DNA from 2 places in the Thalassospira marina genome. Region 1 is predicted to be linked to the other one. Evidence: predicted binding sites of a transcription regulator. Region 1 holds the regulator's gene; the other holds the start of a gene.

Region 1 (8,701 bases):
CGGCCCGTAGATAGCTTTGGCTGACAACCCCCATGGGGCCCAGTGTTTTGACCAGCCGGAAATACAGCATCAACGCCACGCCGGTACAAAAGACCGACAGGATGATGACAGCAGAAATGGCTGATAAGGATGGCCGCAACGCCCAGGGGTGATCGTTAACCAGGCAAAGCGGGATCAGCCAGATTGCCGCCCAGATCATGGTGCCAGCTGCGGTAACGGAAGGGGCAAAGGCAGTGAATTTTTTGCCATAAAGGGCACTGCAGGCATAAAGAAAGGCACCGGTCAAAACGGCCAGTTGCCCCATAAGATGCTGCCCTAAACCATTTAGTGCAGCCGGGCCGACAATAAGGATGACGCCCCCCAGACCCGTTAGGGCCCCGAGAAGCTTTAACCCGTTTATCTGATCGCGGTGGATGAGAAACAGCGAGATGAAAAACAGAAAAACCGGCGATGTCGAATTCAGGACGCTGGCAAGGCCGCTATCGACATATTGCTGGCCCCAGGCAAGGATTGTCCAGGCGCCAATGGAATTGAAAAATGCCTGCACCAGCAGGTGTGCCCAGATTTTCGCATCACGCGGAAAATGCTGTTTTTGTCCGAAAACAATGGCAGTCAAAAAGACCGCGGCAATGCTGACGCGCAAAGCAATCAGTGTAAGGGGCGGAATTTCCGCCACGGCAATTTTGATAAAAATATAGGACGAGCCCCATAACAGGGCCAACATTCCCAATAACAGCAGTTCGCCGATAAAGGCGGTTCGCGACAGGTTCATGGTTTTTCCAGCGACCAAAACTTGTGGTGTTGGCGCCATTATCGCGATTGTTTGACAGGAATGTTTCGATTAGGATCGAACTATGAAAGAAGGACCGGACATTGCCCGTGTGGCAGCACTTATTGGTGATCCGGCGCGGGCAAATATGCTGACCGCGCTGATGTCCGGTCGTGCCTTGACGGCAACCGAGCTGGCACTTGAAGCTGGTGTTACCGCCCAGACGGCCAGTTCACATCTGGCGAAATTGCATGAAGGCGGCATTTTAGCTGCGCGCAAACAGGGGCGGCACCGCTATTTCACCATTGGTAACCCCGATATTGTCGATTTGCTGGAAACTCTGATGGGGATTGCCCAGCGTACAGGCCATAACCGGGTGCGAACAGGCCCGCGTGACCCTGCATTGCGCAAGGCCCGCATTTGTTATGACCATCTGGCGGGTGAAATGGGTGTGACCCTGTTTGAGAAACTGCAACAACATCAAGTGGTTGAATTTGATGATGTTGGCGATATCCGCCTGACCAGGCAGGGTGCCACCTTTATCGAAGGTTTTGGCCTTGATCTGGCGGAAATGCGCCAGCTACGCCGCCCGTTATGCCGCGAATGCCTGGATTGGAGCATGCGGCGTTCACATCTGGCGGGGGCTTTGGGTGCCGGGCTGTTGCAACGTATGCTTGATCTTGGCTGGGCCAGGCGATTAAACGATTCGCGCGTGATCGATTTTACCCCGGCAGGGGAAAAGGCCTTTTACGACCTGTTTTTGGCCCTTCCCAGTAACTGATCGACAAATTCAGGCACGCATTTGGTGGCCGGACCATATAGGGCATGGTCAAACAGGCTGGCCCCGTCGCTGGGCTCAAGGTTGATTTCAAGAGTCTCGGCCTGCGCCTGATGATGGGCAACTTCAACAAACCCCGCCGCAGGATAAACATTGCCCGATGTGCCGATCGATATGAAAAGGCCGCAATTTTCAAGCGCCTGATAGATCCGCTCCATCTCCAGCGGCATTTCCCCAAACCACACCACATGCGGGCGAAGGCCGCCTGTTTTGCCACAGGCCGGGCATGTATCGCCCGCACCCAAATCATCCTGCCAGGGTGAAATGGCATCGCAGTGATTGCAGCGCACTTTTAATAATTCACCATGCATGTGGATCAGGTTTTTGCTGCCTGCGCGACCATGCAGGTCATCGATATTTTGTGTTACCAGCAACACTTCACCGGGCCATTCCTGTTCCAGCCGGACAAGGGCCTGATGCGCTGCATTGGGGATGACGCTGGCATCATGCAGGATTTGGCGCCGGTCATTGTAAAAGGACTGCACCAGTTCCGGATTGGCGATGAAGGCTTCGGGGGTCGCAACCTCGGAAATATCGTATCTGGCCCAAATGCCATCCGGGTCGCGAAAGGTGTGCAAACCGCTTTCGCGCGAAATGCCGGCCCCCGTCAGAATGACAATCGGTGCGGCCTCGTTGCGCAATATCTCGATCAGGGTGCTGGAAATGCTCATGGCTGCTCCGGTCTTTCAAAAATCCGGGCGTAGCTTACAACATTGAAATGCCCCCTCCAATCTGATGTGCCGGTAGAAAGGCCGTCATAAAAGCAGGCAAAAAAAATGGCCCCGGCAAAGTGCGCGGGGCCATTTTGAAAATTAACATCGGGCCGTTTGATCAGGCCGAAGTATCAACATTGCTGCCCGGCTCGGCGCTGGTATCGGGGGCGGCACCCTTGGCAACGCCAACCATGGCCGGGCGCAGAAGGCGACCTTTCAGCACATAACCTGCCTGCATCACCTGGGCGACATGGCCTTCAGGATGTTCAGCACTTGGCATTTCAAAAACAGCCTGGTGTTTGTTCGGGTCAAGCTTTTCGCCCAGCGGCTCCATCTTTTCGATGCCGTTCTGCTCGAACGATTTCAAAAGGGTACGCTCGGTCATTTCAACGCCTTCGATCAGCGTTTTCATCGCTTCATTCTGCTGCGAACCATCGCCAGCAGCCTCAAGGGCGCGGCGCAGGTTATCGCCAACATCAAGCAGGTCGCGTGCGAATTTGGTAATGGCGTAGTTAGCCGAATCCTCGACGTCCTTCTTGGCGCGACGGCGGATATTTTCGGCTTCGGCCGCGGTGCGCAGCAGGCGGTCTTTCAGCTCGGCATTTTCGGCCTGCAGGGCGGCAATCACGTCGTCAGCGCTGCCAGCAGCATCAGCTTGGTCCTGTGCCACGTCTTCCTGTGCGGCTTCCTCGGCGGCGACCTGTTCGGCCGGCGATGCGTTCTGCATTTCTTCTTCGGTGGTGTTTTTTGCGGTTTCCGTCATTGTTGGACTACCTTCATTTGTTGTGTGGCCTGACACGCAGCGCCACATAAAATTAACCAATCAGTCGCCCGACCAGTTTGGCGGTATAGTCGACCAGCGGAATTATGCGGGCATAATTGATCCGCGTCGGTCCGACAACCCCGATTGCGCCGACAATGCTTCCTTCGGCGTTCTGATAGGGCGATATCACCATCGACAAACCCGATCCACCAAACAGCTTGTTTTCGGTCCCGATAAAAATCTGAACCCCTTCCGCTTCCGATGTGACGTCCAGAAGTTCGATCATCTGATCGCGGGCTTCCAGAACGTTAAACAGTCGACGGACGGTTTCAAGCTGCTCGATCGTGGCAATATTCTCCAATAGCTGTGATTGCCCCTTAATGATTAGCGACGAATCCTTAACCCCGCCTGCCCAGGTTGCAATGCCTGCATCAATCAGGCTGGCGGAAAGAACGTCAAGCTCCGTCTGGATGCGTTCGCGTTCGCGTGCGACCAGAAGGCGTGCATCATCAAGTGTTTTTCCAGCTAGCTGCGTATTTAGATAATTCGCCGCTTCTGTCAATGCCGAGGTCGGCATATTGGTTGGCACATCGACAATGCGGTTTTCCACACTGCCATTCTGCGAAACCAGTACAGCCAGTACCTTGCCCGGCGAAAGTGGCACGAATTCGATCTGTTTAAGGCGAAGCCCGTCGGTTTTTGGTGCAACAACCAGACCGGCACAGCGTGACAGACCCGAAAGCATGCTGGTGGCTTCGCCCAGCATTTCATCAAGCGAATAACCCGCGCGTTCGCAGTTTTTCGTCAATTGGTCGCGCTCGGCATTGGGCAGGTCGCCCACCTCCATCAGCGCATTGACAAAAAGGCGTAATCCCTTCTCGCTGGGCAGGCGGCCAGCCGAAATATGCGGTGCAACCAGAAGCCCCTGATCTTCAAGATCGGCCATGACATTGCGCACGGTTGCCGCCGAAAGCTTTTCGGAAAGGCGCCGGGCAATGGTGCGCGATCCGATCGGTTCGCCGGTTTCGACATAGGCATCAACGATCTGACGGAACACCTCGCGGGATCGTTCATTCAGATCACCCAGCATTGTGTTGTCCAAAAGTGCCATTCAAGACCCTGTCAAATACGGTTTTGTGCAATCCTTCGAATTTAGACAGCCCCTTTCGCGGCGTCAATTGCAGGCTGGATGGGGGCAGGGGCCACATATTTGCATCTTTGCAGGCATATGGGCCTGTCGGGGTGATCAAACCGGCAAGAAACCGGGGAAAATGCTGGACCTTTGCAGGTGGGGCCATTAGCTTGGCCGCATTCAGGATCTGGCCTGCCATCCTGCCGGCTGGTTTAATCATTTTCTTACGAGGTTCCCTTTATGCGTCCTTCCGGTCGTTCCCTTGATCAGCTTCGCGACGTCACCATTGAAACCGGTGTCAGCAAATATGCCGAAGGCTCCTGCCTGATTAAATTTGGTGATACGCATGTTCTGTGTACTGCCACGGTCGAAGACAAGGTTCCTGGCTGGATGCGCAATTCGGGCAAGGGCTGGATCACGGCGGAATATGGCATGCTGCCGCGTGCCACCGATTCGCGCATGCAGCGTGAAGCTACTCGCGGCGGCCAGTCCGGCCGTACCCAGGAAATCCAGCGTCTGATCGGGCGTTCCATTCGTGCCGTCACCGACCTTAAGGCGATGGGCGAAATGCAGATGCGCCTGGATTGTGATGTTATCCAGGCTGATGGCGGCACGCGTACGGCGTCAATCACCGGGGCCTATGTTGCGGCCCATCTGGCGTTTCAGGGCGTTCGCCGCCTTGGCCTGATCAAGGAAATTCCGCTGACTCAGGCGGTGGCGGCCATTTCGTGTGGTATTTACAATGATACCCCGGTTCTTGACCTTGATTACGCCGAAGACAGCAATGCCGGTGCCGATGCCAACTTTGTTCTGGCAGGCAATGGCGGCCTTGTTGAAATTCAGGCTACTGCCGAAGATGTGCCGTTTGACCGCGGTGCGTTTGACCAGATGCTTGATCTGGCGCGCAAGGGCTGTGACGAACTGTTTGCCAAACAGCGCGAAGCCCTGGGTTTGTAAAACCCGCAATCGGCATTGCGATGCCGGTTAACGACCCGGATTATCCCTGCACGACAAACCCACAGGCGGGAAAATGGTACGTCGATTTACGGAAAAGAAGCTGGTGATTGCCAGCCATAACAAAGGCAAGATCGTTGAAATTGCCGAACTGCTTGCCCCTTTCGGGATCGATGTGGTGTCGGCAGGCGATCTTGGCCTGCCAGAGCCTGAGGAAACTGAAAATTCCTTTATCGGCAATGCCCAGTTAAAGGCACTGGCAGCGGCCCGTGCGGCAAAGCTTCCCGCCCTTGCCGATGATTCGGGCATGGCTGTGTGGGCGCTTGATGGTGCACCGGGGATCTATTCCGCCCGCTGGGCCGGGCCGGATCGTGATTTTGATATGGCGATGGAAAAGGTCAATACGGCGGTGGGCAACCACCCTGACCGTCGGGCCGATTTCGTATGTGCCCTTTCGCTGGCTTGGCCTGATGACCATGTTGAGAATTTCGAGGGCCGCATTGAAGGCGATCTGGTGTGGCCAAAACGCGGTAAAAACGGTTTTGGTTATGACCCAATGTTCCAGCCGCGTGGTTATGACCAGACCTTTGGTGAAATGCCCGCTGCCAAAAAACATGAAATGAGCCACCGTGCCCGTGCTTTTGACCAGCTTGTGAAAGCCTGTTTCGCATAGGGGCAGGTCGGGGTTTCTCCGCACCCTGCTGGCCGGTTTGGGCACCGTCGGTTGATATCGTCGGTGCCTGAATTTTATAAGGCATACTTTGACGGCTCGACTGTGCCGTGCCTTGCGCAAATTTGAAAGAACGCACCTTAAATGACGTCTGAAACCGTCCCCTTTGGCATTTATATTCACTGGCCGTTTTGCCTGTCGAAATGTCCTTATTGCGATTTCAACAGCCACGTTGCCAGCAATGTTGATCATAAACGCTGGCGGGCGGCGTTGCGCGCCGAACTGGCTGCCGGGGCCGCACGCCACCCGGACCGGGTGGTGGGGTCGGTCTTTTTTGGCGGTGGCACACCTTCATTGATGGACCCGGAAACGGCCGGTGCCCTGATTGCCGATATCCGCACCTATTGGCCGATGACCGATGATGTTGAAATTACGCTGGAGGCCAATCCCGGCACGGTCGAGATTGACCGGTTTTCTGCCTTTGCGGCCAATGGCATCAATCGCGTGTCGCTGGGCATTCAGGCGTTAAATGATCGTGATCTGGAATTTTTGGGCCGTGTTCACAATGCCAGCGAAGCCCGCCGCGCGCTTGATGTTGCCGCTACCGTGTTTGACCGTTTTTCCTTTGATCTGATTTATGCTCGCCCCGAACATGATCCGCAGGCCTGGCGGCGTGAATTGCGTGAAGGGCTGGATATCACCAGGGGGCATATCTCGCTTTATCAGCTGACCATCGAACCGGGCACGCGGTTTTATACCCTTCATCAGCGCGGCGAATTGAAGGTGCCCGGCGAGGATCTGGCCGCCGAGCTTTATGATATCACTCAGGAAGAAACCGAACTGGCAGGTTATCGCTGTTACGAGGTTTCCAACCATGCCCGCCCGGGGCAGGAAAGCCGCCATAACCTGGTTTATTGGCGCTATGGCGATTATCTGGGCATTGGTCCGGGCGCACATGGCCGCGAGGCCGTGGTGGGCAATGATGGCCATATAACGCCCATGGCGGTACGCCGTCACCGTGCGCCTGATATCTGGTTGGACCGGGTCGAAAAGTTGGGCAATGGCACACAGGAAGAAGTCGTTCTTGATAATGGTGAACGCCTGATCGAAATGGTGATGATGGGCCTGCGCCTGAATGAGCCGATTCCCCTGGCCCGGTTTGACCGGATCGGCGGGGCCGGACCACGCGATCTTCTCGATTCCGAACGGCTTGAAACCCTGATCGTGTCGGGTGATTTGATCTGTGATGAACGCGGTTTGCAGGCCACCCGACAGGGCCGCAATCGTCTGAATGCTGTTCTGGGCTACCTTTTTGATCCTGCGGTTTAAGGGGGCGATATCGGGAAATGGCGGATTTGCGTCATTTTTTCGGGGCCGTCAAAAAACTGCAAAAAGAAGCGCAAAAACTTTGAAAAAGTTTGTTGACACTTGTTTGTCAGCGCGTATATTCCGCCCCGTTCCGGACGACAAATCTGGAACAACCAACTAGCCCCTAAGCCCAGGTGGCGGAATTGGTAGACGCGCTGGCTTCAGGTGCCAGTGGCCGCAAGGTCGTGGAAGTTCGAGTCTTCTCCTGGGCACCATACCCCAGTACATCTTTTGATGTACTGGGGTATTGTATTTTCTGGCCTGTTTTTTGGGTGTGCCTGGCCTTCCCTGTTGTTGGATGAGCCTGCCAATCCCTGCCAGTATTACGACCTGTTCGTACTCTCCGATGCGTGGGCATTTTGATATGCCTTTTGTCTTTGCAGTGGCCCGGTGATACCGGTAGAACTGCACAGCGCGAATTTGGCAAATGGGGGCATGGGTGCCAGATATCAGTTATGTTCTGCCGGTTTATAACAAGGCGGCTGTTTTGCCGTTTTTCATCCGGTCCCTGCGCGAACAGAGTGGCGATTTTTCCGCGGAATATATTTTTGTCGATGATGCATCGTCCGATGCCTCGCTTTCTGTTCTGCGTGCGGAAACTGCCGGGCTTGCCCATGTAAAAATCCTTGAAAATACCGAAAATAAAGGCCCCGCTATTCGCCTCAATCAGGGGGCGAAGGCCGCGACTGGCGATTTTCTGGTATTGTTTGATTGCGATGAAGTGATTGCGCCCAATGCGGTTGCAACATTGCTGGGGCTGGCGCGCCGTCATGGTGCCGACATGGTGCATGGCAAATGGCACAAAACCGCCGATGCGATTGCCGATATTCGCCCCCGCGAAATTCCTGCTGAACCAGCGGCACATATTCATACCAATCCGTTCAAACGTGCCCTTGGCAGGGGGCTTATACGCATGACATGGCTGGTGGAACGCAGTTTGTTTGCCAATGCCGGGGGCTGTGACGAACAGGTTTTCATTCAGGACGAATCCCTGCCATTAAGGCTGGCTTCACAGGCGCGCTGCCTTGTCGATACCGATGCGGTGGTTACCTGGGTGCCAGATGAAGGCAGCCATTTGTCGGATAATAAAATTCAGCAGCATCATGATCGCTTCATGACTTTTTATCATTTTCTGCGCCAGCATCCGCAGCTTGATCGCGTCAGCCGCCAGAAACTGGGGCAGAAATGCATTTCGGCAGCCCGCAAGGCCCTGCGTGATGGTTATGCAATGCCGGGTCTGAAAATTCAGATTGCCTATTTTGGCGCCAAGGCAGGGCTGATAAAGGCGGATGGCGCGATGCTTGATGATTTTTATGCTGCCTTTAATTCCATTCCCGCGGTTCGGAGGCCCATTTCACAGTGACGAAATTATCTGCCGCTTTGCCCTATGGTGAAAAAATTGAAAATCGCCTGCGGGGCAGCGCCCTTGTGTTTTTGTGCCTGATTCCGGTGTTTTTGCTGTTTGCGCGCGGTGCTGCCGATGTGGCACTGGTG
Region 2 (8,701 bases), 1.6 Mb from region 1:
CATCGCCTGTGCCGCGCAAACGACGCTGCACCAGACTGCGGCCGATAACTAACCAAACACACATAACTCAGCCGCAAGGTGGCGAAGACCCAACCAGTTATATCCGGGCACACCACCGCTTACCATCGGCGGATCCCCAACGAAAAAGGACCCCGCAAAGCGGAGCCCTTTTCCTAACCGTAAGGTAAGCTGGTGGGTAAGGCTTAGAAGCCCATACCGCCCATGCCACCCATACCGCCCATGCCACCCATGTCAGGTGCGCCACCGGCAGATTTTTCTTCCGGCTTTTCAGCGATCATGCATTCGGTGGTGATCAGCAGGCCAGCAACCGAAGCTGCGTCCTGAAGTGCGGTACGAACAACCTTGGCCGGGTCGATGATGCCGGCTTTAACCAGGTTGGTGTATTCGCTCTTCTGGGCGTCGAAACCGAATTCAACGTCGTCCTGCTCGAGCAGCTTGCCAGCAACAACGGCACCGTCAACACCGGCGTTCTGTGCGATCTGGCGGACCGGAGCCTGCAGAGCGCGACGAACGATGTCGATACCGATGGTCTGGTCGTGGTTTGCACCTTCAAGACCGTCAAGCGCGCGGGTTGCGTACAGCAGAGCCGTACCACCACCAGCAACGATGCCTTCTTCAACAGCAGCGCGGGTTGCGTGCAGAGCATCGTCAACGCGGTCTTTACGTTCTTTCACTTCGATTTCCGAAGCGCCACCGATCTTGATCACGGCAACACCGCCAGCGAGTTTCGCCAGACGTTCCTGCAGTTTTTCACGATCGTAATCAGAGGTGGTTTCTTCGATCTGAGCGCGGATCTGGCCAACGCGGGCTTCGATCTGTGCTTTCTCGCCAGCACCGTCAACGATGGTGGTTTCTTCTTTGGTGATGGTAACCGACTTGGCGGTACCGAGCATGTCGAGGCTGACATTCTCAAGCTTGATGCCGAGATCTTCAGAAACGACCTGACCACCGGTGAGGATGGCGATGTCTTCAAGCATGGCTTTACGACGGTCACCAAAGCCCGGAGCCTTAACAGCAGCAATCTTCAGACCGCCGCGCAGCTTGTTGACAACCAGGGTTGCCAGGGCTTCGCCTTCAACGTCTTCAGCAATGATCAGAAGCGGCTTGCCCGACTGAACAACGGCTTCGAGCAGCGGCAGCATCGGCTGCAGCGAAGAAACCTTTTTGTCGAACAGCAGGATGTACGGGCTGTCGAGTTCAGCAACCATCTTTTCCGGATTGGTTACGAAATACGGCGACAGGTAACCGCGGTCGAACTGCATGCCTTCGACAACGTCGAGTTCGGTGTGCAGGCCTTTTGCTTCTTCAACGGTGATAACGCCTTCGTTACCAACCTTTTCCATGGCTTCAGCGATCATGTCGCCGACTTCACGGTCGCCATTGGCAGAAATGTTACCAACCTGTGCGATTTCGTCTTTACCCGAAACCTTGCGTGCACGGCTGATGACCGATTCAATAACCTTGCCGGTTGCGAGGTCGATACCGCGCTTCAGGTCCATCGGGTTCATGCCGGCAGCAACAGCCTTGTTGCCTTCACGAACGATAGCCTGGGCCAGAACGGTCGCGGTGGTGGTGCCGTCACCAGCCAGATCGGCGGTTTTGGAAGCCACTTCGCGCAGCATCTGTGCGCCCATGTTTTCAAACTTGTCCGACAGTTCGATTTCCTTGGCAACCGAAACGCCGTCCTTGGTCACGCGCGGTGCGCCAAAGGATTTGTCGATGACAACGTTACGGCCTTTCGGGCCGAGCGTCACTTTAACGGCATCAGCAAGGATATCGACGCCACGCAGCATCTTGGCGCGGGCTTCGGTCGAGAATTTTACGTCTTTAGCAGCCATTGTATTCTTTCCTCTCTATGAGACGGATGAACATCAAACCTTCATCACCCAAACGGGCTGACTTAGGCCAGAATACCCATAATGTCGGATTCTTTCATGATCAGCAGTTCTTCGCCGTCAAGCTTGACTTCGGTGCCCGACCATTTGCCGAACAGAACCTTGTCACCAGCTTTAACGTCAAGGGCGACGAGCGAACCGTCTTCCTTGCGAACGCCTGAGCCAACCGCGACGACTTCGCCTTCCTGCGGCTTTTCTTTCGCGGTATCCGGGATAATGATGCCACCGGCAGTCTTGGTGTCAGATTCGACGCGACGTACCAGTACACGATCATGTAACGGACGGAACTTCATTTTCGACAACTCCGTTTAATAAGCTAAGGCTCAAAATGTTTACGATACTAACCGGGATGAGCCATGGTTAGCACTCACCCCCGGCGAGTGCTAACAGCATGTATGGGAACGCTCGGAAATTGTCAACACCCCAAAGGTACAGGTCGCAAAAAAGTCATATTTTCCGCCACATTCGCGAAAAAACAGGACCTGCCCTGTCAGCCCCCCTAAACCCGGCAAATAAGGCTGGCCACCCCTTAAAAATCGGCATCACCCACGCCGTTCTGGCGGTAATAATCCGCGGGCATCGGGCCAAAGCGATTAGGACCAAGCTGGGTTGGCTTGCACCACCAGATAATGAGCACAATCATCCCGATCAAGGGCAAAAAGATCAGCAGCATCCACCAGCCTGACCGGTCCGTATCGTGAAGCCTGCGCACACCAAGTGCAAGCGTTGGAATGAACGCGACCAGATTAAACAGCGAATTTAACGGTCCTGTCGTATTATCCCAGCCAAATAACGCGGTATCGATAATCGATAGCAGCGTTGCCGCGATCAGGGCAAACAGCTCCCACCACCAGAAGGCCGATCGCGACGATCTATCCTTGAAATTGATGTAATTCATGAATCCGGAACGGATCGCTTCGCCAAAATTCATTCCATCCCCCGCAAATATGAAAAATCCCTCATACACCGCCCGTGCCGATAACACCACACCTCACAATCCGAGAAAATCCGATTGCAACCGAAGCGATACAACATTGAAACACACAAACAAACCGGCACAGAAGGTTTGCCCTCTGTACCGGTTTTAATGGTCTGCTCAACGCCTGTTAACGGGCATTGTTCCTATTGTTTTGCAATATCAACAGGCCCGGTATCAACCAGCTTCAATGCCCAGTTTTCAGCCTTGGTACCATCAAGGTTCAAATACTGCGCCAGATAGGCAAGGCGGTCGGTATCATCGCCTTTTGCCGTGCAGAAACGGTCCTGCAGGTAAAAGGGCGGTGTGGCCTGGTAATAAAGCCGCGCGCGTACCTTTGCCGGGGTGCCATCAATTTCTTTCAGGCTGATTTCGTAGCGCAGGCTATCCCCGCCCTGTTCGGTCGGCCCCACATAATCCGGGTCGGTGCCAACGGCGGTAAAGCCGGCATCTTCGGCAAGGTCGGCCCCTGCTCCCAACGCCTTGGAAATTTCCGTCCGTTCCGCCAGACCAAGATAGCCAGGCGGCGGCAGGCGGTTATCCTTTACCTCGGCACAAATCGAAAGGAAGCTGGTCGTCAGTTCCCCCTGTGGCCGCACATTATGCCCACAGGCAAATTGCGAACCATCCAGCGGCGGAGTGCTGACCAGTTCCTGATAAATCTGCGTCTGGTTCTGGCTGGTTATCACCTCGTAATGGGGTTGATGCAGGCGCTTATCCGGTTCAATCCGCGCATTGCAGCTTTCATCCCACCACAATTCGCCTGTGATCGGTTTATGATTCTGATCCACCAGCACCCCGGCCTTGTTCACCCGGCCCGATGCCCAAATCACCTTATCGCTGGCATCCAGCACCTCGAAATTCACAAAGGCACGGCGGAATCCGACACCTGATGGGAATTTATGCCCGGTATGGCTGGTGATACTGACAGTTGCACCAAGCTTGCCATTGGCAATAACACGGTCATCGCCAAGGCTGATACTGACCGTATCATTTTCCGCCTGCTGGTTAATCGCGCGTGCGGTCAATTCCAGCGGATCAATCGCCTTTTTGGAATTCATCATCGGGTCTGCGGTTGGCACGCCCATAATGTCAGGGAATTGCTGGAACATTTTCACCAGAAACAGGTTCAGCCCCACCAGCGTATGCTTGGCAAATCCTTCGCGCTGTTCAAGGTCGATATCTCCGGGCGCAAAGGTGTTGGCTGCCGCCGGGAAATTTGAAAACTCCTGGATACTGGCAATCTTGCTTTTGAATGTGCCACCTTCATCACGCGAAGGCATATGGCAATCCTGGCAGGTTTCCGGCACCGATCCCGCACCGCCGGGCAATGGCCCGTCAATAGTGGTTCCCGTGCGATAGGCGCTAAAGGCCCATTCGGCATAGGTTGTCTGCTCGTATACATGGGCAATTGTCTTACCATCATGCAGCACGGGCAAATGTACCGTATGGCAGGTCCCGCACATTTCCGATGTGCTGATCGCATCACCCTTTTCCGGTTTGATGCCCAGGGTATAGTCCATCGGGTGGGTTTGGGGTTTATCAAACGGGCCAAACAGCTTGCCTGCCGGACCAACCAGGAAACTGCCGGTAAAGGTTTTGCCAAAACCGGTATTATCCGCATTGATCAATTCCTGGCGTTTCAGCACACAGGCATTTTGCGGGTCATTGGCATATTTTTCCGTCGCCTCCTTGCCCAGCACCATCTGATGGCAAGCCATGCATGAAATTCCGTCGCGTGCCAGCGCCCCATAGGATGCGTGGCCTGCACTCGGGTTTTCGGGCGGATATGGCACGGCATTAACAATATCGCGGTCAAATACACCGCAATCACCGGCATTATCGGTTGCATGGTCAATCTGGAATTGCCGCTGGCCCAAAATACCGTGGCAGCCCAAACAAGTTGTCTGCACCAGATCGGCCTGGTCATGATGGAAGGTCTGGGTCTCACTTGCCATTTGCGCAAAAAAGATCGGGTCACGCCCGGCAAGGCCCATCGGCGATGACCGCCATGTTGCATAGGGCGACAAATTAAGCAGCTTGTCGCTTTGCGGGTCCGGCATTGTCATATCAAACTGCAGGCCAGTGCTGCCTGCATCGTGGCATCCAGTGCATTGGTCACTGGTCAGATACTGGCTTTGCGGCGATGGCCCTTTGGCCGGCATCCAGACATTGTCATAGGTTTGCGATGGCATGATAAAGCTGTGGTCCGGCACGGCACCAAACCGGTCTGCCTTGCGCAGCAGTGCCAGCAATTCCTGTAATGGCTCGGCACGTTTTTGGCCATGCGGCACTGGTCGTGCTTCCATATGCGCCCGCAGGGAATGGATATCATCGCCCATATCATCATCGGCTGCGGCGGTTGCCGTGGCTTTCGTCCCGGTTCGCGGTACGGCACCTGTGCCGATATATTGACCGGCAAAAAAGTCCTGCGACAAAAACACTTCCGGCTGGCCGGGATGGCCTTCCATATTGCGTTCTTCGGCAAAAGTCAGGTCGTGGGCAGAACCATGGCAATTCACGCAATATTGCCCAAAACCCATATTGGGCGGCGCATTGCTTTCGCCCGCGGGCCAATCTGGTGCCCAGCCTTCACCGGGCCAGCCATACCAGCCCCAAAACCAGCCATCCTTTGACCCTTGTGCATCACGCACCATAATCGCAGCACCACTGGTTGGGAAAAGATAGTTGGGGTCGTATTTGGCGCAGGCTGCCGCTGGTTCGGGATACATTTCCTTCACCATCATCGCGCCATCGGGAATGGCGGCTTGCGGGTCCGGGTGGGCTTTGCCGGTGGGCCGGTTTTTTTCCAGCCATGTCACCATATCGGGCGAATACCAGATCACAACCGGCGCATGCGTCCCGTGATAGGTTCCGTCCCATGGCGCGCCTTTCTGCCCGGCAACCCGGGCGGCGGTATAGGGGCCGGTATCGCGGACATATTTGTCACGCACCCAGCCCGATGCCGTATCGCGGTGACACCAGTTATTGAAAAACTGCGACAATGCCGCTTCATATTCGTTTAATGGCAACGCACCGGGATGGCGCACCGTTTCGGTTAGCGATTTGCAATATTCATGATCGGTTGGCACCATCGGCGTATCGCGCAGTGCCGTTTCGCATGTTTGTGCGATGGCAACGCTTGCAACGCAGCTCGCCATCCCTGCCAGCATAAAAGCCCGCAGCTTTCCCCAATATTTCATGGCCCCTCTCTCCTTGTCGCCAGCAGCACCCCGCGCGCTGGCTCCATGGAAAAACTTTAAGGGCCGACAAAATCACCATCAACCTTAAATTGATGAATATGAAATATATTTAATTTTTAAACGAAATTTTCGTCACAATAATCAGCAGCCATCGTCATGAGATCCACCTTTCACCCGCGCCGGAAAAACCACTGAAAACGGTGGCGCTCCGGCCCCATCAAATCAAAAATCAATCTCTCACCCGCAACATGACGCATCGAAATTTCGCTACCAACCCCGCCTCGGAAACTCACCAAAATTCAGGGTTCCCATAGCCCTGTGTAATACGCAATGGCGCCACTCAATCCCGGTGCCCCTCCTGCCGTGCGCTTCGCCGCCATTGCGCCGGGGTCAAACCCATGTGGTTTTTAAATGCCCGCTGAAACGCGGCCTCGGACTGATAGCCGACCATTTCACCCACCGCGCCCGTTGAATGATCCTGTTTTTCCAACAGGTTTGCCGCCCGCATCATCCGGATTTCCAGCAACAGATCATTGGCAGAATAGCCCAGAAGATCCTGAAAATGGCGCACCAGCGTTGCCCGCGACATATGGCAAAGCTCGGCAAACTTCGGCAAAGTCCAATTCCGGCCCGGATCATCCAGCATCGCAATAAGTGCCGGGTTCAAACGCGGATGCCCGGCCAACGCCAGCAACCCTACCGGCGCGTCCTTACCTTCGCTGGCATGGCGCAGCGCAAGGGTTAACAGGGCTGCCGAATAGGCATTCAGCATGGCGCGGGTTCCAGGGCCCGGGTTATGAGCCTCCGCCCGCATCAGCCCCAACAGCATGGCTAGATGTTGCCCGGTTGGTGTTCTGACGGCTTCCGCTACATCTGCGGGCAGATGCAGGACAGTATCGTCCACAATCGGCGACACGCCCTTACCCCTCCCATCTTCGGCACGAACGATCAACTGTTCCGGCAAATAGCGCGCCAGCATCCGGGCGTGAAACCCGGCTAGTTGAAACCTCCCGCACAGCATATCAAGGCGCGGCCCTGTTCCTGCACTTTCCTTCAATAGTAAATGCTGTTGCTGATGATCACTGGGCAATACCGGGGCTTCGCCACTGCCATCATGCAAAATATGCCCTGCCCCCGATGGCAACAGCAGGATATCGCCTGCTTCAAGGCAGTTTTCCGCACCAGTTTGCGGGTCCCGCAGCACAGCCCTGCCCGCCAGCACAACGTGATAGGGAATTTGCCCAACCGGGGCATTTTTCTCCTCCATCCGCCAGGGCGCACCAAAGCTGCAGCGAATATCAAGCTGACCACGTACCGGTAACAGATCAAAAAGCTGGCTCAGCCAATCCACGATCACCATTCCTGCCAAGTGATACTTTAAAGCATGTTTTAGAAACCATGCAACATTAACAAACTCACATCCGCATCGTAAAGTGCCGACATGAACACAACACACCCTTTTATGGAGAACACGACCATGTCACGCATTTCAACACCTTCCGTCGATGCCGCAACCGGTGCCACCGCCGAACTGTTCGGTCAGATCAAAAAAGCTGTCGGGACCGTCCCCAATGCCTATGCCGCCATTGGCTCGCTCAACCCGGGCGCCCTGCAATCGGTACTGGGTATTGATGCGGTACTGGCGGCAGGCAACCTCAGCAAGCAGGATCAGGAAATCATCAAATTGCTGGTCAGCTCGGTGGCCGGTTGTGATTATTGCGTTGCTGCCCACAGCCTGCTGGGCAAAATCAGCGGCATTGACCAGGGCACCCTGAAAAATATCCGCCATGGCCAGGCAACACATGATGCCAAACGCGACGCACTGATCCACTTTGTCCGCACCCTGATCAACAGCCAGGGCACACTTGCTCGCGCCGATTACGACACCATCATTGCTGCTGGCTATACCAGCGCCCAACTGGTCGATATCAGCCTTGCCATCGCCGCCATTACCTTCACCAACGTCTTCAACCGCATCAACGACACTGTGATCGACTTCCCGGCTGTTGATTAACCCCAACCTTCCCCGCGCATAACAGAACAGGCCGGAATGCACCTGCATCCCGGCCTGTTTTTGAATTTTCGCTATTGTAAACTGACACTCTGAGCTTGTTCAGCACTCTATTCCAATAGACCCCTAACCAATTTCCCCACCTCAGCTCTAGCCAATGACGCCGGAGGACCAGAACTCAAATGGTCAAAATTTAACAACCTAAACTTTTCATCAACGAGATATTCATCAACCACCCTATCCTCAACGGAATGACGAGCAACCATTTGTAAAGAAAAACGAATATCTAGAAATTTAATTTTAGACAAACCCTCGAGGAAAATCATCTTCGGGTTAATTTTATGTATCAACTTATAATTCTGATCAAGACAGAATTTCAGATGAGGCGAATCAATAAGTGAAGTTCCATATCTATTCTGAAAATCTCTTGGCGATCTTGATGCGCACCAGAAAAACAATTCCGTATAAGACGTTTTATTATAAACATCTTGACCTAAGAAATTTCGAATCTTCGTTTTTCTTGTTTTACTCCCCTTGCTTCGCCCAAAGATCTCCTGAAAATCTCTATCCCTCGTTTCCTCATCATTTATGCCTT

What was found. The regulator HrcA, encoded in region 1, represses chaperone genes, less so after heat shock. The targets are predictions, from matches to a motif close to GTTAGCACTCNCCNNNGGNGAGTGCTAAC.
Region 2: groES (co-chaperone GroES) is a predicted target of HrcA. The motif match lies at 2,276-2,304, and genes of this name have one in related genera.

The regions. Positions count from the first base shown of each region.
Region 1 covers NZ_CP024199.1:4,255,890-4,264,590, reverse strand. Annotated here, with positions in the region: gene CSC3H3_RS19380 (DMT family transporter) at 1-772, opposite strand, end outside; gene CSC3H3_RS19375 (ArsR/SmtB family transcription factor) at 855-1,550, shown strand; gene cobB (Sir2 family NAD+-dependent deacetylase) at 1,517-2,278, opposite strand; gene grpE (nucleotide exchange factor GrpE) at 2,439-3,083, opposite strand; gene hrcA (heat-inducible transcriptional repressor HrcA) at 3,136-4,194, opposite strand; gene rph (ribonuclease PH) at 4,456-5,172, shown strand; gene rdgB (RdgB/HAM1 family non-canonical purine NTP pyrophosphatase) at 5,246-5,842, shown strand; gene hemW (radical SAM family heme chaperone HemW) at 5,984-7,168, shown strand; tRNA gene CSC3H3_RS19335 (tRNA-Leu) at 7,336-7,422, shown strand; gene CSC3H3_RS19330 (glycosyltransferase family 2 protein) at 7,647-8,570, shown strand; gene CSC3H3_RS19325 (O-antigen ligase family protein) at 8,567-8,701, shown strand, end outside.
Region 2 covers NZ_CP024199.1:2,640,540-2,649,240, forward strand. Annotated here, with positions in the region: gene groL (chaperonin GroEL) at 204-1,859, opposite strand; gene groES (co-chaperone GroES) at 1,922-2,209, opposite strand; gene CSC3H3_RS12065 (DUF805 domain-containing protein) at 2,446-2,847, opposite strand; gene CSC3H3_RS12070 (hypothetical protein) at 3,039-6,095, opposite strand; gene CSC3H3_RS12075 (AraC family transcriptional regulator) at 6,436-7,446, opposite strand; gene CSC3H3_RS12080 (carboxymuconolactone decarboxylase family protein) at 7,573-8,109, shown strand; gene CSC3H3_RS12085 (hypothetical protein) at 8,217-8,701, opposite strand, start outside.